DNA from 4 places in the Mesorhizobium sp. M9A.F.Ca.ET.002.03.1.2 genome. Region 1 is predicted to be linked to each of the others. Evidence: predicted binding sites of a transcription regulator. Region 1 holds the regulator's gene; each other region holds the start of a gene.
What was found. The regulator PhoB, encoded in region 1, activates phosphate uptake and scavenging genes when phosphate is short. The targets are predictions, from matches to a motif close to TGTCATNNANCTGTCAT.
Positions count from the first base shown of each region.

Region 2: a site for PhoB is predicted at 3,460-3,476, ahead of EJ066_RS11405 (ceramide glucosyltransferase). Genes of this name have one in related genera too.
Region 3: a site for PhoB is predicted at 1,966-1,982, ahead of phnF (phosphonate metabolism transcriptional regulator PhnF). Genes of this name have one in related genera too.
Region 4: a site for PhoB is predicted at 2,395-2,411, ahead of EJ066_RS19530 (RNA degradosome polyphosphate kinase). Genes of this name have one in related genera too.

Region 1 covers NZ_CP034443.1:873,001-878,680, reverse strand. The annotation lists gene pstB (phosphate ABC transporter ATP-binding protein PstB) at 1-128, shown strand, start outside; gene phoU (phosphate signaling complex protein PhoU) at 167-874, shown strand; gene phoB (phosphate regulon transcriptional regulator PhoB) at 891-1,580, shown strand; gene EJ066_RS04370 (ROK family protein) at 1,887-3,134, opposite strand; gene xylF (D-xylose ABC transporter substrate-binding protein) at 3,403-4,443, shown strand; gene EJ066_RS04360 (sugar ABC transporter permease) at 4,606-5,680, shown strand, end outside.
Region 2 covers NZ_CP034443.1:2,314,535-2,320,214, reverse strand. The annotation lists gene EJ066_RS11415 (2'-deoxycytidine 5'-triphosphate deaminase) at 1-766, opposite strand, end outside; SAM riboswitch at 844-921, shown strand; gene EJ066_RS11410 (O-succinylhomoserine sulfhydrylase) at 979-2,169, shown strand; gene EJ066_RS11405 (ceramide glucosyltransferase) at 2,206-3,360, opposite strand; gene apaG (Co2+/Mg2+ efflux protein ApaG) at 3,584-3,976, shown strand; gene EJ066_RS11395 (Hsp33 family molecular chaperone) at 3,983-5,017, opposite strand; gene argF (ornithine carbamoyltransferase) at 5,111-5,680, opposite strand, start outside.
Region 3 covers NZ_CP034443.1:603,987-609,666, reverse strand. The annotation lists gene EJ066_RS03010 (carbon-phosphorus lyase complex subunit PhnI) at 1-810, opposite strand, end outside; gene phnH (phosphonate C-P lyase system protein PhnH) at 812-1,423, opposite strand; gene phnG (phosphonate C-P lyase system protein PhnG) at 1,423-1,884, opposite strand; gene phnF (phosphonate metabolism transcriptional regulator PhnF) at 2,010-2,762, shown strand; gene EJ066_RS02990 (zinc-binding alcohol dehydrogenase family protein) at 3,046-4,062, opposite strand; gene EJ066_RS02985 (ABC transporter permease) at 4,115-5,080, opposite strand; gene EJ066_RS02980 (sugar ABC transporter ATP-binding protein) at 5,077-5,680, opposite strand, start outside.
Region 4 covers NZ_CP034443.1:4,065,563-4,071,242, forward strand. The annotation lists gene EJ066_RS19515 (amino acid ABC transporter ATP-binding protein) at 1-602, shown strand, start outside; gene EJ066_RS19520 (FAD-dependent monooxygenase) at 698-1,984, opposite strand; gene EJ066_RS19525 (zinc-finger domain-containing protein) at 1,992-2,237, opposite strand; gene EJ066_RS19530 (RNA degradosome polyphosphate kinase) at 2,580-4,781, shown strand; gene ppx (exopolyphosphatase) at 4,781-5,680, shown strand, end outside.

The DNA.
Region 1 (5,680 bases):
CGCGCGTGTCGCAGCGCACGGCTATGTTCCACCTCGGCTATCTGGTCGAGGAGGGCGCGACCGACAAGATGTTCACCAACCCCGACGACAAACGCACCCAGGACTACATCACCGGCCGGTTCGGTTGAGCGGTCCGGCAGCGAATTTCGAACACGAGGACAGTATCATGGGTGAACACACCGTCGCATCTTTCGACGAGGAATTGGAGCACATCGACCGGCTGCTCCGCGACATGGACGAGCTCGCCGCTTCGATGGTCGCGGCGTCGATCCGCGCGTTGCTTGCGTCAGACAATGCGATGGCGCAGCGCGTCGTCTCGGACGACACGATCATGGATGCGCGGCAGCGCGAACTCGACGATAGTGCGATCACGCTGATCGCCAAGCGGCAGCCGATGGCGCAGGATCTGCGCGCCGTGGTCGGTGCAATCCGCATGGCGGGCGATCTCGAGCGCATCGGCGACCTGGCCAAGAACATAGCCAAGCGGGTCAGCGCCGTCGGGCAGAGCGCCACGCCACGCAATCTCTCGCACGGTATCGACGCCATGGCGGATCTCGTTCTCGATCAGCTCCGCGGCGTGGTCGAGCACTATGTGTCGCGCAACGCCGATGCGTTGAAAGAACTGCGCGCCGCCGACGAGAGGATCGACGTGAAATACACAGCGGTTTTTCGCGAACTCCTGACCTACATGATGGAGGATCCGCGCAACATAACCGCCTGCACGCATCTTCTGTTCTGCGCCAAAAATCTCGAGCGTATCGGCGATCATGTCACCAACATTGCCGAAAACGCCTACTATGTCGTGACCGGGAAGCAATTGCCGGCGGACCGCCCGAAGCTCGACGAGACGACAATGTCGGCGCCGGCGACATGACAGGGGTAACCGGCCGATGATCGCGCCGCGCATCATGGTGGTGGAGGATGAAGAGCCTCTGGGCGTCCTCCTCCGCTACAATCTGGAATCCGAAGGCTACCAGGTCGAGGTCGTGACACGCGGCGACGAGGCCGAGATCCGGCTGCAGGAGAACGTGCCGGACCTTCTGGTGCTGGATTGGATGGTGCCGGCGATTTCCGGCATCGAGCTTTGCCGGCGTCTTCGGGTGCGTCCGGAAACCGAGCGGCTGCCGATCATCATGCTGACGGCGCGCGGCGAGGAGAGCGACCGGGTGCGCGGCCTTTCCACCGGAGCGGACGACTATCTGGTCAAGCCGTTCTCGACACCGGAATTCATGGCCAGGGTCAAGGCGCTGCTGCGTCGCGCCAAGCCGGAAGTGCTGTCCAGCGTTCTCAAGGTCGGCGACATCGTGCTCGATCGCGAATCGCACCGGGTCTATCGCAAGAAGAGCGAGATCCGGCTCGGGCCGACCGAGTTCCGGCTGCTCGAATTCATGATGCGGCACCCGGGGCGGGTGTTCTCGCGAAGCCAGTTGCTCGACAATGTCTGGGGCGAGACGATCTACATCGACGAACGCACGGTGGACGTCCATGTCGGCCGGCTGCGCAAGGCGGTCAACAATGGTCGCATGCCCGATGTCATCCGCACCATCCGCGGCGCCGGCTATGCGATCAGGGAAGACTAGAGCAATTCCAGGAAAAGTGCGTAGCGGTTTTCCGTCCGGAATTGCGTAAAAACAAATACTTAGAGCGGACCAGCGATTCTATCAAAAAGTTGAACCGCTCTAGGGATGTGCTGATATTCAGGTGATGCCGGCCTGCGAACGGCGACTTCCCGCGCTTCCGATACTAACGTACCTGAACGGAACGTTCCGTTCTCGGAACCCACCCAGTCTGGTCGCTTCGAGCCCGTCTTCGACTCCGGCGCGGCCTGGCCTGAATCCCAACACATCCCCAAGTCGCAATCCGCCTTTGTTCCTTGCCTTTCGAACTCAGGCCACGTCCTTCCTGATCGTGCCGGACTTCCCGTTCGCGCCCGGCGCGAAAATCTCCTGGTCGACGAAGTTCAGCGCCCGCATGGCGCAGCCTTCGCGGATCAGCGGCAGCTCGTTCGGCTCGGTATCGAAGGAAATCGAACCCGAATGCTGGCCGCCGGCGGTCTGGGCGATGGCTTCGCGCAGGGCCGGCTCGATCAGGTCGAAGGCGGCGGCGCTGGCGCCGACCATGGCGACCGGCGCCGGATCGATCAGCGCGAACAGGCTGCCAAGCCCGAAGCCGAGCGCTTCGCCGGCCTTGCGGTAGGCTTCGCGCTCCGGCCCGTCCGTCTCGCGCGCCCGGGCCGCCAGCGCCCGCATGTCGGCGTCGCTGACATCGGCGACCGGCTCGGCGTTCTCGCTCAACTGCCTTGCGTTGCGCCAGATGGCGTAGTTGCCGGCATAGGCCTCGACGCAGCCGCGCCGCCCGCAGCGGCAGAGCGCACCGCCCGGGCGATGGATCATGTGGCCGAATTCGCCGCCCGAGGAATGGGTGCCGGTGAACAGTTCGCCTTTCAGCACCAGCCCCATACCGATGCCGTGCGAGAGCAGGATGGCGATGAAATCGTCACGGTAACGATCCGGGTCGCGCCAGCGCAGCGCCACGGCCATCATGTTGCAGTCGTTCTCCATGGTGGCCGGGATGCCGAACTCGTCTTCCAGAATGTCGGCGAAGGCGATGTTCGTCTGCGGTGTGATCGGCGACCACAGCATGGCGCGCGCATGGGAATCGGTGATGCCCTGAATCGCCAGCGCGATGCGGGCGACGCTTTGGACATCGAGGTCGGGGTCCTCGAGCCGGCGGCGGACGATGGCGACACATTCGCCGATCAACTCGTCGCGCGACATGGTCAGCGTGTCCAGCCGGCGCTGTTCCTCGGCGACCACTTGCCCGGCATAATCGATGACGGCGACCGAAAGGAAATTCAGCGACAGCACGACGGTCAGCACCGCAGCCGCTTCCGGATTGAGGCTGAGGCCGACCTGCGGCCGGCCGCGTTTCAGTGAAACGGTCTCGCTTGCCCTGCTCTCGGCCAGGATGCCCTCCTGGATCAGGTCGGAAGAGATCGCCGATATGGTCGAATGGCTGAGGCCGGTGGTCGCCGCGATCTCGGTCCGCGACGGATGACCGGCCCGGCGCACGGCCGAAATCACCATCGCCCGGTTGCGCCGGCGCAAATCGTCGTGGCGGATTCCGACCGACATTCTTTTGCTTCCTCCCTATCGCCGCGGCAGCTCGTGGATCGGAAGCCGTCGGCAATGTCCGACAAATACTGGCAGAAGCCGACAGCCCTGTCATTATTTATTCCGAGTCTCGAAAAAACGCCGGTGGGACATCAAAATCCATCAGAATTGATGTTGACAGCGCTTCGGCGTTGGATCAGTATTTTTTCGAGGCCCGAAAAAATAGAGCCTTTTGTGCCGGCCTTCGGGCCAGTTTGGTCGCGCCGCACGTGGTGCAGGGAGGAATATCATGAAGAGATTCGCAGCCGCCATCCTGGCGGGGGCCGCCATGTCGCTGACGCTCACGTCGGCCGCACAGGCGAAGGACAAAGTCATTGGCGTTTCGTGGTCGAACTTCCAGGAAGAGCGTTGGAAGACCGACGAAGCCGCCATGAAGACGGCGATCGAGGCCGCCGGCGACAAGTATATTTCCGCCGATGCGCAATCCAATCCCGGCAAGCAGTTGACCGATGTCGAGAGCCTGATCTCGCAGGGCGCCAACGCGCTGATCATCCTTGCGCAGGATGCCTCGGCCATTGGGCCAGCGGTGCAGAAGGCGCTGGACGAAGGCATTCCGGTCGTCGGCTATGACCGGCTGATCGAGAACAAGGATGTCTTCTATCTGACCTTCGACAATCAGGAAGTCGGCCGTATGCAGGCCCGCGAAGTGTTCAAGGCAGCGCCGGAAGGCAATTACGTCTTCATCAAGGGCTCGGGGGCCGATCCGAATGCCGATTTTCTGTTCGCCGGCTCTATGGAAGTGCTCAAGGATGCCATCGACAGCGGCAAGATCAAGAATGTCGGCGAGGCCTATACGGACGGCTGGCTTCCCGCCAACGCCCAGAAGAACATGGAACAGTTCCTGACCGCCAACGACAACAAGGTCGATGCGGTGGTTGCCGCCAATGACGGCACCGCCGGTGGCGTCGTCGCCGCGCTGACGGCGCAGGGCCTGGCCGGATCCGTCCCGGTGTCGGGCCAGGACGGCGACCATGCAGCGCTGAACCGCATCGCGCTCGGCACACAGACCGTATCGGTGTGGAAGGACGCGCGCGAACTCGGCAAGAACGCTGCCGAGATCGCCTCGCAGCTTGCCGACGGCAAGCAGATGACCGACATTGCGGGCGTGACGGACTTCACCACTCCGGGCGGCAATGCCGTCAAGTCGCTGTTCCTGACGCCGATTGCCATCACCAAGGACAATCTCAACGTGGTCATCGACGCCGGCTGGATCACGAAGGACGCGGTCTGCGCGGGCGTCGCCGCCGGCAGCGTTGCGGCCTGCAACTGATCTCGACCACTTCGCAAGCAAACGAACGCCGCGGCTGTCAGGTCGCGGCGTTTTTTCAAGAGGCTTTCCGCTTCAAATGACTTCCGCTTCAAATGATTGGGGAAAGCCGATAGCATCGTGTTCCGGCATCCGCGCCAGACGGCAACCCGGTGGGAGGACTTCATGACCGACACGGCATCCAACCCACCGGCCGCCAAAACGGCCGAAGACCGGGCGCGAGAATCCGAACTCAGCGCCGTCGGACGGTTCCTCAAGGCAACCGAACTCGATGTACGCATGCTCGGCATGGTCGGCGCGCTGCTGGTCATCTGGGTTGGGATCCACTTCCTGTCGGGCGGGCTTTTCCTCACGCCGCGCAATCTCTGGAACCTGTCGGTGCAGACCTCCTCGGTCGCGATCATGGCGACCGGGATGGTGCTGGTCATCGTGATGCGCAACATCGATCTTTCAGTCGGCTCCGTCGAAGGCGTGATCGGCATGGTGATGGGCGTGGCGCAGGCCGAATTCCTCGTCCGCGTCATGGGATTCCAGCTTGGAAGTCCCTGGATATGGATCATCGCACTGGCTGCCGGTGTGGCGCTCGGCCTCATGATCGGCGCGCTCCAGGGCTTCATCATCGCCTATCTCGAGGTTCCTGCCTTCATCGTGACGCTGGGCGGGCTGCTGATCTGGCGTGGCATGGCGTGGCTGATGACGAGCGGGCGCACCGTCGCGCCGCTGGACGCCACCTTCCAGCTCATGGGTGGCGGGCCGCGCGGCTCGATCGGGGCAACCGCGAGCTGGATCGTCGGCGTCCTCGCCTGTGTGGCCGTCGCCTTCACGCTGCTCAACGGCCGGACGCAGCGCAAACGGTTCAAATTTCCACTGCGCCCCGTCTGGGCGGAAATCTTTCTCGGCGTGGTTGCTTGCGCCGCCATCCTTGGCGCCGTCCGGATCGCCAATTCCTATCCCTGGCCGGTCGGCATCGTGCGCCGGTACGCCCAGCAGAACGGCATCACCGTCCCCGAAGGTGGCCTGTTCATCGCCCATGGCATCGCCATACCGGTGCTGATGGCGGTCGCTGTGGGCATCGTCATGACCTTCATCACCAGGCGCACCCGTTTCGGCCGCTATGTCTTTGCCATCGGCGGCAACCCGGAAGCGGCGGAACTCGCCGGCATCAACACGCGCTGGGTGACCATGAAGGTGTTCATGATCATGGGCGTGCTGGCCGCGATCAGCGCGGCGATTGCGTCGG
Region 2 (5,680 bases), 1.4 Mb from region 1:
GGATATAGAATTCGTCCGGATCAAGCACCAATTCGCCGGCGCCGCTCTTATAGAGCGGCTCCCAGAAATCGACGACATCCTGTGCGGCGCGCTTGTCTACATCGACCAGCCCGGTGTGGTGCTTGCCGCGGTAGCCGACCAGGCCGTCCTTGTCGCCATCGAGATCGATCGACAGCGCGATGCCGCCGCCGGAAATGTTGGGCGGCTCTGTGGCGACGAGCGTCTCGGCGCGGTGCAATTCGTGCAACTCGCTCTCGGACAAAAGCGCATTGCCGGTGCGGAACCTGATCTGCGACAGCCGCGAGCCGGCGCGGACGACGATCGGAAAGGTGCGGGGGCTGACTTCCAGATAGAGCGGGCCGTTGTAGCCGGCGGCGATCTTGTCGAACTCGTGGCCGCGATCGGTCATCACGCGAGTGAAGATGTCGAGCCGTCCGGTCGAGCTCTTCGGATTGGCCGAGGCCGAAATGTTTGCCGGAAGCGCCAGGCTTTCGAGCAGCGGCACGATATAGACGCAACCCGTCTCCAGCACCGCACCGTCAGCGAGATTGATTTCGTGCAGCTTCAGCCGGTCGAGCTTTTCAGCGACCCTGTGGTTCGGGCCCGGCAGGAAGGAGGCGCGCACCCGCCAGGCCTTGTCGCCAAGCCTGAGGTCGAGACTGGCCGGCTGGATCTGGTCGGCATCGAGCGCGCGCGGCGACTTCAGCGCGCCCGACTGGAACAGCGCGGAAATATCCTGATCGGGAAGAATGCCTGTCTGCCGCAAAGTCTGACTCCGCTCTGCTGGTACAAACCTCTTAATCAAGCCGGCAATTGACGCAAGCGCGGTGCGGGTCTAAAGGGTCGTTATCCCGTGGTGATTTGGCCGGTCGGCTTGCAGCCACGTTAAACAAGTCGCTAAAGGACCGTCGGGCCGCAAGGCCGTATGGACCGGTTGCGACTTTCGCGGCCGGTTTTTTTGTGTCTGGAACAAAAGCGATGAGCACCAAGAAGCGTAACTGGAAGCCTCAAACGGCACTCGTGCATGGCGGAACGCTGCGTTCCGGCTTCGGCGAAACCTCGGAGGCGATGTATCTCACCCAAGGCTATGTCTACGAGACGGCGCAAGCGGCGGAAGCGCGCTTCAAGGGCGAGGAACCGGGCTTCATCTATTCGCGCTACGCCAATCCGACGGTCGACATGTTCGAAAAGCGCATGTGTGCGCTGGAAGGCGCCGAAGATGCCCGCGCCACCGCATCCGGCATGGCGGCGGTGACGGCGGCGTTGCTGTGCAGCGCCAGGGCCGGCGACCATATCGTGGCGGCGCGCGCGCTGTTCGGCTCCTGCCGCTGGGTGATCGAGACGCTGGCGCCGAGGTACGGCATCGAGGCGACGCTGGTCGACGGCACCGACATCGCCAATTGGGAAAAGGCGGTCAGGCCCAACACCAAGCTGTTCTTCCTGGAAAGCCCGACCAATCCGACGCTGGAAGTCGTCGACATCGCAGCTGTCGCCTCGCTTGCCAATTCGATCGGCGCGCGGCTGATCGTCGACAACGTCTTCGCCACGCCCTTGCAGCAGAAGCCGTTGCAGCTCGGCGCCCATATCGTCGTCTATTCGGCGACCAAGCACATCGACGGCCAGGGGCGCTGCCTTGGCGGCATCATCCTGTCGGATAAGAATTGGATCGACGAGAACCTGCACGACTATTTCCGTCACACCGGCCCCAGCCTCTCGCCCTTCAATGCCTGGACGCTGCTGAAGGGCCTGGAAACGCTGCCGCTGCGCGTGCGCCAGCAGACGGAAAGTGCCGGCCGGATAGCGAACTTCCTCGCCGAGCGGCCGGAGATTGCCCGTGTCATCTATCCCGGCCGCGACGATCACCCGCAGGCGGCCGTCGTCAAGAGGCAGATGTCGGGCGGCTCGACGCTGATCTGCCTCGATGTCCAGGGCGGCAAGCAGGCGGCTTTCGCCTTCCAGAACGCGCTGGATATCGTGCTGATCTCCAACAATCTCGGCGACGCCAAGAGCCTGATCACTCATCCGGCGACGACGACGCACAAGAACCTCAGCGATGAGGCGCGCGCCGAACTTGGCATCGGACCAGGCACGCTCAGGCTGTCCGTCGGCCTGGAAGACACCGACGACCTGCTCGAGGACATCGAGCGGGCATTGAAAGCCGCCAGATAGGGATAAGCGGCCGTCTCGCCTGATCGGCGGCGCCATTCAGGCGCCTGACGGCGTCTCTTCCAGCTCCGCAACGGCCTTGGTAGGAATGGTCATCGTGTTGCCGCGCCAGTCGACGGCGCCGCCGAGCCAGCCACGCGCCCATATCGCCGGCAGGATCAAGTCTCGCATAATCATTGCCGGGATCATGCGCAGCGACAGGTGCCAGCCCTTGTCCGAGGCCAGGGCGCATTCCGGGAGATAGGCAGCCACCAGCACGGCAAGGGCGGTTGCCGGCAAGCTGAAGCCGGCGCCGGCCGCCGCAACCAGCGCAAACACCAGCGGCGGCATCGCTCCGACCAGGATTTCGGGCGCGAAGAACAGCGGAAAGGTGACGCGGCGCAGGCGCGCCCAGCGGGCCTGGCGCGACCAGATCTCGCTAAATGTGCGCAAACCGAGCGGCTGCTCGAAGGGCGAGGCGACAAGATTGACGCGCAGCCCGAGCCCATTGACCAGCTTGGTCGCAGCGGCATCCTCGGCAATCTCGGCGGCAAGCGCGCGGATACCGCCATTGGCGTCGAGCAAGGGCTTGTTCCACAACATGCTCTTGCCCTGGGCGAAACCGAGGCCGAGCGCCTCCCCGGCATATTGCCAGCGCGCCTGCAGCGTGTTGAGGAAAGCGCATTCGACCTCCGCCCAGAACCCGTCCGGCCGCGAACCGATCGGCGTCGAGCAGACAAGGCCGGTGTCCGGCTGCCATGCGGCCATCAGATGCTGAACATAGTCCTTCGGCATCAGGACGTTGGAATCGGCAAGAACGACCCATTTGTGACGCGCCGCTTGCCAGCCCTTGACGCAATTGTTGAGTTTCGGATTGCCGCTGATGCGATCATCGCCTACGAGCAACCGTGCCGGCACGGCTGGAAAACGGGCGATGGCCTTGGTGATCAGGTCGACCACCGGATCGTCGGCATGGGCGACGCAGAAGATGAGTTCATAACGCGGCCAGTTGAGCGAAAAGGCGCGCGCAAGCGTTTCTTCGGTGAACGGCTCGACCCCGCGCGACGGCACGACGATCGACACGGGCGGCGCCTTGCCGGTAGGCGGCGCGACCTTGCCTGGCCGCTTCAGCTTCAGCGAGGCGAGCAGGATGCTGGCGAGATTTGAAATAAGCAGGGCTGTCGAAAGCAGGGCGGCTGTGACTGTCAGTTCCATCGATATCTGGTCACTCCGGAAAGACCGGCCGCATGATGGCCGTCTTCAGCAGTTCGGCAGAATGCTGAGTCGCCCGGCTCTGCACACCATCATTGTCATGTGTCACTTAAATGACATTGTTCTTCGGCACCTGCCCTTGAGGTCGGGCAACGACGGGAAGCACCCCGTTGACCAAGCCACGGAGAGCGTCGAAAGTCCCGTTCGTATTGCTTTGGAGTAGCCCATGTATAGCGCCGTTACGCGCAACATCGAAGTGCAGGTCAGGCCGTTCTATCTGGAGGATCGCTCGGAACCGTCGGAGAACCGTTACGTCTGGGGCTACCAGGTGACGATCGACAACCAGTCGGACGAATTCGTGCAGTTGATGTCACGCTACTGGCACATCACCGACGGCACCGGCCGGGTCGAGGAAGTGCGCGGCGCCGGCGTTGTCGGCGACCAGCCCGAACTCAACCCCGGCGACAGCTATCAATATACGTCCGGCTGCCCGCTCTCGACGCCGTCCGGCATCATGGTCGGCCACTACACGATGCGCAACAAGCGGGGTGAGATGTTCGACATCGCCATCCCCGCCTTTTCGCTGGACCTGCCAGGCACGCGGCGCACGGTGAACTGACGCTCGTTATTGAGCCGCTGCAAACTCCGCCGGGTCGAAGTCATATTGCTTCGAGCAGAATTCGCAGGCGACGTGAATGCCGCCATCCTCGGTGCTGTCGCTGATCTCCTCGGCGGAAAAGCCTTCGAGGATGCCGCGGATCTTCTCCCTGGAGCATGAGCACTGGTCGGCGACCGGAACGCCGCCGAAGACGCGAACACCTTGCTCATGGAACAGCCGGTAAAGCAGCCGCTCGGCGCCAATCGTCGGGTCGATCAGTTCGGTCGGCTCGATGGTGCCAAGCAACGCCAGCAGTTCCTGCCAGGAATTGTCGGCCGGATCGTGGATCTCCTCGCGTGGATCCCCGTCGCCGCCCGGAAGATCGGGCACACGCGTACGCTCCGGCGATTGCGGCAGGAATTGCGCCAGGATGCCGCCGGCGCGCCACTGCTCGCGAGCGCCGCCGGCGCCAGGTGTCAACAGCTTGGCCACCGAAAGCCTGAGATCGGTCGGAATCTGTTCCGACTGGCGGAAATAGGTGCGCGCGGCCTCCTCCAGCGTCTCGCCATCGAGCTGGACGATGCCCTGATAGCGCTGCGTGTGGGCGCCCTGGTCGATGGTCAGCGCCAGGACGCCACTGCCGAGCAGCGTCTGCTGCGACGTCTCGCCGGCAGCAGTCAAGGCCCCAAGCCGGTCGGCGTCGAAGCGCGCATAGGCGCGCAGCGCATGCGGCGTGGAAAAATCCGCGACCAGCATGTCGACCGGCCCGTCGGTGCGGGTCTGCAGGATGAACTTGCCCTCGAACTTGAGCGAGGTGCCAAGCAGCACCGTCAGCACGCAGGCTCCCGCGAGGAGGCGGGCGACCGGTTCGGGATAGTCGTGGCGGCTGAGGATCGCATCGAGCATCGGCCCGAGTTGGACAGTACGGCCGCGCACGTCGAGCGGGCCGACCTCGAAGGGCACGACGTGATCGTCGCCGGCGTAGCCGAATTCGCCAAGTTTGGGTTGATGTTCAGCCAACTGATGAGTTTCCAACATGACAAAGCTCCGGGGCGCGGCCATGCCGCCCTCCGGGGCGCATGCGTCGAAACGCGCTCGATTTGCGTGATGCGCCTGAGATAGGCATCACGCGTTGCCGGATCAAGGTTGCCCGGATCAAGCGCCCAGACACCAGGCCAGAACTGCCTTCTGGGCGTGGAGCCGGTTCTCGGCTTCGTCGAACACCACCGAATGCGGCCCGTCGATGACCTCGTCGGTGACCTCCTCGCCGCGATGCGCCGGCAGGCAGTGCATGAACAATGCGTCCGGCTTTGCCTTCGCCATCAGCGCCGCATTGACCTGGTAGGGCAAGAAGACGTTGTGGCCGCGGGCACGGTGTTCCTGGCCCATCGACACCCAGCAGTCGGTGACGACGCAATCGGCCTCGTGAACGGCCTCCTCGGGCGAGCGGGTGAAGTTCAACTTGCCGCCATGCGTCTTCGACCAGTCGACATGCTTCTGTGCCGGCTCGCTGCCTTCCGGCACCGCCACATTCAGATTGAACCGAAATCGTGCCGAGGCTTCCAGCAGGGAATGCAGCACATTGTTGCCGTCACCGGTCCAGGCGATGGTCTTGCCGGCAACCGGACCGCGATGCTCCTCGAAGGTCATGATGTCGGCCATCAGCTGGCAGGGATGGGTATCGTCTGTCAGCCCATTGATGACGGGAACGGTGGCGTTCTCGGT
Region 3 (5,680 bases), 270 kb from region 1:
TTGCGGCGGCGCCTTGGCCGAGCCCTTGAACTGGTTGACCATCTGGCACTCGGTGACGCGCACGCTGCCGAGCGGCACGGCAAACGGCAGTTCCGGCACGTCCAGTTCCAGCTCGACCTCGCCGATGCGGACCTCGCCGACGAAGGGATGGTTGCGGGCGTAGCCGCGCTGGGTGGAGTAGCCGAGCGCCAGCAAAAAGCCCTCGTCGCCGCGCGACAGCGCCTGCAGGCGGATATCGCGCGCCATCGGGAATTCCAGCGGCTCGCGGGTGATGTCGCCGGGAACATGGTCCCCGGGCATGTCGCCGTCCGGCTCGATCAGGCCTTCGCGGGCAAGGATCGCCGAGACGCGCGGCATGGCCTCCGCCTCGCTTGCACGCTGCAGCGGCTCGGCGACATCGCCGCCCGCGGCAAGCTCGGGATCGAGCAGCCGGTGGGTGTAGTCGAAAGTGGGGCCGAGCAACTGGCCGCCGGGCAGATCCTTGTAGGTTGCCGACACGCGCCGCTCGACCAGCATCGCGCCGGTGTCGATCGCCCTGGTGTAGCCGAAGCGTGGCAGCGTCGTGCGATAGGCGCGGATCAGGAAGATCGCCTCGATCATATCGCCGCGTGCCTGGACGATGGCGAGCGCCGCCAATTCACGGTCGTAGAGCGAACCTTCGCTCATCACCCGGTCGACGCCGAGCGCCAGTTGCTCGACGATCTGGTCGAGGCGAAGCGCCGGCACCGAGCGGTCGCCGCGCCGGCGGTCGGCGAGCAGGGCATGGGCGTTGGCAATGGCCGCTTCGCCGCCTTTAACTGCGACATACATATCACGCCTCCATCGTCTTGATGCACGTCGTGCGCGGCAGGCAAGTAACGCCGTCGGGGGTGGCGAGGACGATGTCGACGCCACGCGGAAAGCGCTGGTTGTTCTGCTTCCACTGTTCGACGAAATGGCGCGGCATCTGCGCCGGCGCTATGGTTGCACTCGTTTCGATGCCGGGACCTTCGAGCAGCAGAGGGGCACCTGAAACAAGATCGCCGATTTGCAGGATCAGCGTCGTGGAGCGGTCGGGATAGTCCTGGGTGCCTTGTGAAAAGCCGTCGAGCGCCATCATTTCGGCAGGTGCTGCGATCAGCGCGAAATGCGCGTCGGCCGGCGTATTGGCGAGTGGCGCGCCGGTGTGGAAGCCAAGCCAGGATTTCACCGCTGCTGGAGCCTGCAAAACGGGGTCGAGCCAGAGCGGCGTGTCGTTGTCGCACAGCGCCAGCGCGATGGCGCCTACGGTTGCCGACAGCGGCGCCGGCGGGCGGGCGAAGACCGGCAGGGGCTGCAGGGCGCCTGGCCGCGCCATCGCGTCCATCACGGCGCGGAACACCGTCTGCGCGTCGAACACCGGATCGGCAAAGCCGCCCTCGATCGCTTGCGTTGCGATATCCATCAGTCTTCTCCGCGTACCATGGTGAAGAAATCGACCTTCGTTGCCGCCGTCTCGGCGCGCCGCCGTTCACGTGCGCTGGCTTGTGCCGTCTGAAGGGGCGCGATGAGTTTGGTCTCGACCTCGTTACGATGGTTGGGGTCCTGCCAGAGCGCGTCGGCGATCGCCGCCAGCTTCGCCTTTTGCTTGTCGCGGCCGAGGGCGTAGCAGTGGCCGACCTGCCCAGATGCAAGCCGGACGGTGGCGCGGGTGACCGTCGCCTCGCCGACATTGAAGGGCGCGCCGCCGCCGCCGATGCGGCCACGCACGGTGACCAGGCCGGTTTCTGGCCCGCGTAGGAGTTCCGCTTCCGAAGGCAGGCCGGCTTCGTTCCAGAGGCGCACGATATCGTCGCCGGTCGATTGCGCCAGCGTCGCCATGACGGCCTTGCGCTCAGCCTGATCGCGCGCTTCCTGTCCTCGCATGGCCGCCTTTCCTTTTTGCTGCAAATTTGTCTATTGATTTAGACAATTATACAAATTATGCCTATTCCCTAATGCCTGTCCATGACGGATGGATGACAGGGGCGAAAAGTCCCCGGGGGCAACGTATGATCGGGCAGCAGATTGCCAGCAGCTTGGAGCGGCGCAGCGGCGTCTCGCTGTGGCGGCAGATCGCCGACCAGATTCTGCATTCGATCGCGATCGGCGATTTCGCCGAGAATGCGGCGCTTCCGCCGGAAATCGCATTGGCCGAACGCTATGGCGTCAACCGCCATACGGTGCGCAGCGCCATCGCAGCACTTGTGCAGGATGGCGTGCTCAGGGCCGAACAGGGGCGCGGCACCTTCGTGCTGTCGCGTAAGCGGCTTTCCTATCCGATCGGCACGCGCACGCGCTTTTCGACCGGTCTGCAAGGACAGGCATCCGAGCGTCGCAGCGTGTTGCTCGAAGCCACGGTCGAGCCAGCCAGCCGTCGCGTCGCCGATGCCTTGAAGCTTGCCATAGGGGCCGATGTGATACGTCTGGAGGCGCGCGGTGAAGCCGACGGACAGCTGGTGTCACGCGCCACGAGCTGGTTTGACGCCAGGCGTTTTTCCGGCATCGAGGCTGCCATGGCCGAAACGGGGTCGATCACCGCCTCTCTCGAGCGCTTCGGCGTCAGCGATTATCTCAGGCAGTCGACGGTGTTGTCGGCGCGCCATGCCGATGCCGCCGATCTCGCCGATCTCGATCTGCAGCCCGGCGCCATCGTGCTGGTCACGGTCGCCGTCAATGTCACGCCGGACGGCCAGCCGATCCAATTCGCCGAAACGCGGTTCCCGGCTGAGCGGGTCGAACTCAAATTGTCGGCGAGCGATTAGCTTTTAACGTCGTCATCCTTGGGCGAAGCAGGAGCGAAGCGACGTCGCGGAGACCCTAGGATCCATGCCGTAACATTGGTCGAGGGGTGAAGCGAAGCAGAATTCTGCACCGTCGCGATACTTCAAGGTCACGGCATGGATACCATGTCTGCGCCGCGTCGCTTCGCTCCTTGCTTCGTCATAGGATGACGAAGCGATGGATGTTTCGGCTAATCGCCAAAGCATGCGATCTGCCAAAGTTCGCACTTATCGACCGCCGAATTTTCGTGTCAGAATCGGCGTCTCACCCAACCTGGATGACGGCCTTGATCAAGCCGGATTTCTCATGCGCCCAGCGGGCGAGGTCGCGCGGTGTGTCGCCAAGCGTCGTGCGATGGGTGACGAGCTTTGCCAGCGGCACCACACCATCGCGGATCGAGACAGCGACATGGTCGAAATCGGCGCGCAGGGCGTTGCGGCTGCCGACAAGCGTCATCTCGCGCTTGTGGAATTCGGGATCGGAAAAGACGATGTCGTCCTTGACGACACTGACCAGGACGAGCGTCCCGCCATGCGCGACATGGGCGAAGGCCGACTGGACGGACTGGGTGTTGCCGGTCGCGTCGAAGACCACGTCGAAGCCTTCGTCGCCGGTCGCGTCCCGCACCAGATCGGTTGCCGATCCCTCCGAACCGTCGAGAGTCGCGAAGCCGAGTTCGCTTGCGGCGAAGCCCAGCCTCTCGGCACTCATGTCGAGCAGCGTCACATCGAGCCTGGCTATGCGGGCAAACAGCGCTGTACCAAGCCCGATCGGCCCGGCGCCGATGACCAGCGTGCGCGCGCCGGGATCAGCCCGCGAGCGCCGCACGGCATGCGCTCCGATCGCCAGGAATTCGACGGCGGCGGCATCGGCCAGCGACAGGCCGTTGGCAGAATAGAGATTCTGCGCCGGCACCAGGATCCGTTCGCACATGGCGCCGTCGCGGTAGACGCCGAGCACCTCGATCTTGACGCAACAATTCGGCTTGCCATGACGGCAGGCGATGCATTTGCCGCAGGCGAGATAGGGGTTGATGATCACCGGTTCGCCGATTGCGAGATCGACGCCGTCTCCAACCTCGATCACGGTGCCGGAAACCTCGTGGCCCATGATGCGGGGATAGGCGAGGAACGGATGCTTGCCCTCGAAGATGTGATAGTCGGTGCCGCAGATGCCGACATGGCTGACCGCGACCAGCGCCCAGCCGGAGGGTGGTGGGCCTGGCGCCGGGCGCTCTTCCAGAACAAGATCACCGGGCGAACGGCAGACGACGGCTTTCATGCTTCGATCCAGTCGGTTCCCCGCCGGCCCCGCCGGCGGTTGTTAAGATGGTCTACTTGCCGCGGCGGCGCAGGCCGTCGAAATAGACGATGACGATAATCAGCACGCCGGTGATGATGCGTTGCCAGAAGGCGTTGACGTTGAGCAGATTGGCGCCATTGTTGATGGTGGCGAGGATGAAAGCGCCGAGCAGCGGCCCGTGCACCGAGCCGACGGCGCCGAACAGCGAGGTGCCGCCGATCACCGACGAGGCGATCGCCTGCAACTCCCACCCCTCCGCCTGCGTCGGATTGCCAATGCCGATGCGCGACGCGAGCAGCACGCCAACAAAAGCAGCGCACAGGCCCGACAGCGTATAGGCCATGTAGATGGTACGCTGGACATTGACGCCGGACAGACGCGACGCCTCGGCATTGGAGCCGACCGAGAACAGATAACGGCCCCAGCGGCTATGATGCAGGAAGACATAGGCCGGGATACCGACGAGGATCACCATCCAGAACAGGTTGGGGATGCCGAGGAAGGAGCTACGCGAGAAAAGCTGGAAGGCATCGTTGTTGATCGAGATCGAGTTGCCGTTGGTCATCAAAAGGCCGATGCCGCGCAAAGATGTCAGCGTCGCCAGCGTGATGATGAAGGGCGGCAGGCCCATCTTGACGATGCCGAAGCCGTGGAACACGCCGATAGCGACGCCGACCAGCAAGGTGATCAGGATGGCGAGAATAACCGGCACCCCGGCATTGATCAGCATCGCCGCGACCACGGTTGCGAAGCCAACGACGGCGCCGACGGAAAGGTCGATGCCACCGGTGATGATGACGAAGGTCTGGCCGACCGCCAGGATCGCGATCATCGAACCTTGCCGTAACAGGTTCGAGATGTTGTTGGCGGAGGCGAAGCTCGGCGTCGCCACCGACAGGATGACCCACAACAGCACCAGCAGCGCCAGCAGCGTCAACCCGAACAGTGCGTTGTAGTTCCGCTTCGGTTTTTCGGCAGCAATCGCCTCGGTGCTCATATCTGTCCTCCCAGCTTTTCTTGTTTCTCGGCGAGCGCCTGTGTGAGAATTTCCTCATGATCGGCGGTATGGAAACCATGAGTGGCCACCAGTTTGCCGCGCCGGAACACATGCAGCGTGTCGGCCAGCTCATAGACCTCGGGCAGATAGGACGAGATCAGGATGATGCCGGCGCCCTTGGACAACAGTTCGCCGAACAGGCGGTAGATCTCCGCCTTGGTGCCGACATCGACGCCAACCGTCGGCTCGTCGAAGATGAACAGCCTGGCGCCGTGCGCCAGCCATTTGCCGATGACGATCTTCTGCTGGTTGCCGCCGGACAGGCTGGAGGCGAGCGCGTTGCGCGTCGGCGTCTTGATCCTGAGATTGGCGATCTGGCGATCCGCCTCGGTCTTCTCCTGTGCGCTGGAGATCAGCAGATTGCTGGAGATGCGCTTGTAGATCGGCAGATTGAGGTTGAGGCCGACCGGCAGGTTGAGGCAGAGGCCCTGATCGCGGCGGCTTTCCGGGGCCAGCGCCATGCCGAGCCTGATAGCGTCATGCTCGGAGTTGACCTGAACCTCCTTGCCCTCCCAGAGGATCTGGCCGGCCGACTTGCGA
Region 4 (5,680 bases), 3.2 Mb from region 1:
CGATGATCCGCTGCATCAACCGGCTGGAAGAGCACCAGAAGGGCAAGATCATCGTCGACGGCAAGGAATTGACCAACGATCTGAAGAAGATCGACGAGGTGCGCCGCGAAGTCGGCATGGTGTTCCAGCACTTCAACCTGTTCCCGCACCTGACCATCCTGGAAAACTGCACGCTGGCGCCGATCTGGGTGCGCAAGACGCCGAAGAAGCAGGCCGAGGAAATCGCCATGCACTTCCTCACGCGCGTCAAGATCCCGGAGCAGGCCAACAAATATCCCGGCCAGCTTTCCGGCGGCCAGCAGCAGCGCGTCGCCATCGCCCGCTCGCTGTGCATGAACCCGCGCATCATGCTGTTCGACGAGCCGACCTCGGCGCTCGATCCGGAAATGATCAAGGAAGTGCTGGAGACGATGGTTGGCCTCGCCGAAGAGGGCATGACCATGCTCTGCGTCACCCACGAGATGGGCTTTGCACGCAAGGTCGCCAACCGGGTGATCTTCATGGATCAGGGCCAGATCGTCGAGCAGAACACGCCGGTGGAGTTCTTCGACAATCCGCGCCACGAGCGCACGAAACTGTTCCTATCGCAGATCCTGCACTGATCGCTCTCACGCAAATCAAAAGAGCCCGGCCGAAACCCGGCCGGGCTCTTTTTTCCTGATGGTGTGCCGGCAATGTCGGCAGGCCAGAAGGATCGCTACGTCGACGACCTAGACGTCTCGAGTCTGCTTTCCGACACCCGCCACCCGTAGAGCCAGTCAAGATCGGCCGCGAGCTTTTCCGGCGAGCGCAACTTCAGGAACAGGTTGCGGGCAACCGCCACCGGCCCGGAAGCGTGCCAGGCGAGGTGGTTGACGGCACCGCGGCGGGCGACTTGGGCAACGCGCCGACGCCGCACCTTTTCCCAGGCGGCAAGCGCGCTTGCGGGATCGGCGGGTGAGGCGGCGACAAAGCCGGCAAGGGTTGCGGCGTCCTCGATCGCCATCGCCGCGCCCTGTGCCGCAAACGGCGTCATCGCATGCGCCGCATCGCCGATCAGTGCGATGCCGGCGGGCGTCGTCCATGGCTGCCTTTGGTCGACCGTGTGGACCGGCCATGCGGCCCACGGGCCGGCATCCTCGGCAAGCCGGGCCAGTGCCGCCGCCGTGCCGCGCATGGCGCTGGTGAGGATGTTGGGGTCGGCATGGCCCGACCAGCCCTCGGCGATGATCTCGCCCCTGGTGAAGGCGACCAGGTTGAAAGCGGTGCCACCGCTGACTGGATAGGCGACAAGGTGGAAGCCGGGATGCAGGAAGGCGGTCACGCAATTGGCGGCGCCGACCGCCGCAAAGGTCTCTCCCGCGGCACTGTCGGCGCCGATCGTGGCGCGCCACGCAAGTTCGCCCGAAAACCGGCTCGAAGCTTTGCCGGAGGCGGAGACCCCGTTCGTGCCCGACCCGTTCCTGCCGGAAGGGTCGAGGCCGCGGATCGTCGACCAGACGCCGTCGGCCCCGATCAGCAGAAAGCCGCTCGCCTCGACGGTCTTGCCGGCAATCTCGGCCGCTGCCGTGATATGGCGCGGTCCTGTGACGATGCCGCCGACGCGCGCGCCGGTGACGAGGCTGATGTCGGGCTGTTCCGTAAGGCGCGCCATCAGCGCGTCTTGCAGATCAGCCCGATGAGCGACGAGATAGGGCGCCTGCCAGCGCTTTTCAGCTGCTTCGCCAAGCGGTACCCGCGCCAGCTCGCGCAGCGTGGCGGCGTCTTTGAGCACGATCGCCTCCGGCCGCACCGCCGCCGGCAACAGCCGGTCGAGCACGCCGAGCTGGCGAAGGATGCGCGTAGCGTTGGGTGAGAGCTGGATGCCGGCGCCGGCCGCTTCGAGGTGCTGTACCTGCTCGAACAGCCGCACCAGATAGCCGCGCTCGGAAAATGCCAGCGCCGCGGTCAGCCCGGCAATGCCGGCTCCGGCGATGACGACCTGCCGGGACCGCGTATCGTCCATGCGTGCGTCAAGCGGCCTGGCCGATATACAGGCACCCTGCGGGCTGCGTTTCCATCGCCTTCAGCTTTGGCGAATAGCGATAAAGCGTCGAGCAGTAGGGGCAGACCTTTTCATTGTCGTCGCCCATGTCGAGAAATACGTGCGGATGGTCGAAAGGCGGGTTGGCGCCGGTGCACATGAATTCCCTGACGCCGATGTCGATCGCCGGATAGCCCGCATCGTTCTGGAAATGGGGAATGGAACCGCCTGCCATCGTCGTCTCCTTTAGCTCACGCATGATCTCGAAATCGACATTTTCAAGGTCATGCGCAGTTTGGAATTCTGCGGCGTCCGTTGCGCATCCAGCAGGACGCGCGGCGCTGCAGTCTCTATCTGCATCTGGATCATAACCCGTCTCTTTGCAAGATCGATGAAATGAAACTGTCGCAAAAGCCTGTCAGAGGATAAGTTAAGCCGGTTAAGGCATGGCCCCGAAAACCGAAAACGGGTTTTCGGCAGGGATCGTGAGTAGCTTCAGAATGGGCCCCGCGTCCCTTGCGCGTCCGAAAGGACGTGCGGCGCTCCGGCCGGTAGCGGGTGGGAACGAGCAGGAATGATGAACCAATTAAAGCCAGTGCAGAGCGAATTCACCACTGTCGAGGTGGCGAGCCCCGAAGGCGGGAACCCGGACCGCTTCGTCAACCGCGAGTTTTCCTGGCTGCAATTCAACCGCCGCGTCCTCGAGGAGTCGCTGAACGCCAATCACCCGCTGCTCGAGCGTGTCCGCTTCCTGTCGATATCGGCCGCCAATCTCGATGAGTTCTTCATGGTCCGCGTCGCCGGCCTCGCCGGCCAGGTTCGCGAAGGCATCACGCTGAAGAGCCCGGACGGCCGCACCCCCGAACAACAGCTGGAACAGTTGCTGCGCGAGGTCGAGCGTTTGCAGGAGGACCAGCAGAAAAGTCTTTCCGCGCTGATGCTGCTGCTCGACAAGGAAGGCATCGAGAGCGTCAGCCGCGATGCGCTGACCAAGGACGAGAAGGCCTGGCTTGAGGATCATTTCCAGGAGCAGGTGTTTCCGGTGCTCACGCCGCTGTCGATCGACCCGGCACATCCGTTCCCGTTCATTCCCAATCTCGGCTTCTCGATGGCCCTGCAACTGCGCCATCGCAAGAATGGCGAGGAGATGAGCGCGCTGTTGCGTCTACCGGTAGCGCTGAAGCGCTTCATCCGCTTGCCGGACCGCAAGCAACATGTCCGCTTCATCCCGCTGGAAGAGGCGGTCGGCCTCTACATCGGCAAGCTGTTCCCCGGCTATGAGGTCAAGGGCTCCGGCACGTTCCGCATCATCCGCGACAGTGATATCGAGGTCGAGGAAGAGTCCGAGGATCTCGTGCGCCTGTTCGAGACGGCGCTGAAGCGCCGCCGCCGCGGCTCGGTCATCCGCATCGAGTTCGACATGCTGATGCCGGCTGAACTGCGCGAGTTCGTCGCCGGCGAGCTTGGGGTGTCGTCGAGCCGCATCAGCGTGCTCACCGGTCCGCTGGCGCTCAGCCAGATTTCCGAGATCGTCGCCGTCGCTCGCGATGATCTCAAGTTCACGCCCTATAATCCGCGCTTTCCCGAGCGCATCCGCGAGCATGGCGGTGACTGTTTCGCCGCCATCCGCGAGAAGGACATCATCGTTCATCACCCCTACGAATCCTTTGACGTGGTGGTGCAGTTCCTGCGCCAGGCAATGGCCGACCCGGAAGTGGTGGCGATCAAGCAGACGCTCTATCGCACCTCCAACGACAGCCCGATCGTACGCGCTTTGGTCGACGCGGCGGAGGCCGGCAAGTCGGTGACGGCGCTGGTCGAGCTCAAGGCGCGTTTCGACGAGGAGGCCAACATCCGCTGGGCGCGCGACCTCGAGCGCGCCGGCGTGCAGGTCGTTTTCGGCTTCCTCGAACTGAAGACCCACGCGAAAATGTCGCTGGTGGTGCGGCGCGAGGACGGCAAGCTGCGCAACTACGTGCATCTGGGCACCGGCAACTACCACCCGGTCACCGCGCGCATCTACACCGACCTGTCCTTCTTCACCACCGATCCGACGATCGCCCGCGATGTCGCCCAGCTGTTCAACTTCATCACCGGCTATGCCGAGCCGACCGAGGAGATGCGGCTGGCCATCTCGCCCTTCACGCTGCGCAAACGCATCCTCAAGCACATTTCGAACGAGGTTACCCATGCGCTGGAGGGCAGGCCGGCGCGCATCTGGATGAAGATGAATTCGCTGGTCGATCCGATCATCATCGACGCGCTCTATGACGCGAGCCACGCCGGCGTCGAGATCGATCTCGTCGTGCGCGGCATCTGCTGCCTGAGGCCCCAGGTGCCGGGCCTGTCGGAGAACATAAGGGTCAAGTCGATCGTCGGCCGCTTCCTCGAACACAGCCGCATCTATTGTTTCGGCAACGGCCATGGACTGCCGTCGGACGAGGCGGTCGTCTACATCTCGTCGGCCGACCTGATGCCGCGCAACCTCGACCGCCGTGTCGAAACCATGGTGCCGATCACCAATCCAACTGTGCATGAACAGGTTCTCGGCCAGATCATGCTGGGCAACATCATGGACAACCAGCAAAGTTTCGACGTATTGGCTGACGGAACCTCCCGGCGCGCCGTGCTTGAGGAGGGCGAGGAACCGTTCAACGCGCAGGAATATTTCATGACCAATCCGAGCCTTTCCGGACGGGGTGATGCGCTGAAATCGCATGCGCCCAAGCGCATCGCGCAGTTCAAGCGCCGCAAGAAAAACGGCGCAGCGTCCGGCTGATGATTTCAACGTCCCAGGGCCGGCTTCAGGACCGCCGACCGCTGTCCATCATCGACATCGGGTCGAACTCGATCCGTCTTGTCGTCTACGAGGGGTTGGCGCGCTCGCCGACCACGCTGTTCAACGAAAAGATGCTGGCTGGCCTCGGCCGCGGCATCGTTTCGACCGGGAAGCTCGACCCCGAGGCGGTGACGCGCTCGATGGAGGAGTTTCGCCGTTTCCGCGCGCTCTCCAATCAGGCTGGCGCCGAGCATATGTATGTGCTGGCGACCGCCGCCGCCCGCGAGGCGGTCAACGGCCCCGATTTCATCCACCGCGCCGAAGACGTGCTCAAGACCGAAGTCCAGGTGCTGAGCGGACGACAGGAAGCGCATTATTCCGCGCTCGGCGTCATTTCCGGCTTCCATCCGGCCAACGGCATCGCCGGCGACCTCGGCGGCGGCAGCCTCGAACTGGTCGACGTCGACGGCGAGGCGATCGGCGACGGCATCACGCTGCCGCTGGGCGGCCTGCGTCTGCAGGACATGGCCAGGAATTCACTGCCCCAGGCGGCAAAGATAGCGCGCGACGAACTGGCGCGGGCAAAGCTTCTGAAAGGCGGGCGGGGCAGGCCGTTCTATGCGGTCGGCGGCACCTGGCGAAACCTCGCTCGGCTGCACATGGAAATGACCAGATATCCGCTGAGCGTCATGCACCACTACGAGATCGGCATCGACAGCGCTGCGAATTTCCTCAAGCAGGTGGCCAAGGGCGAGATCGAGAAGGTGAGAGGTATCGAAGGCGTTTCGAAGAACCGCCGCTCGCTGCTGCCTTATGGCGCCATCGTGCTGCAGGAGATCATGGCGGCGATGCAGCCGTCCAAGATCATCGTCTCGGCGCTGGGCGTGCGCGAGGGCTTT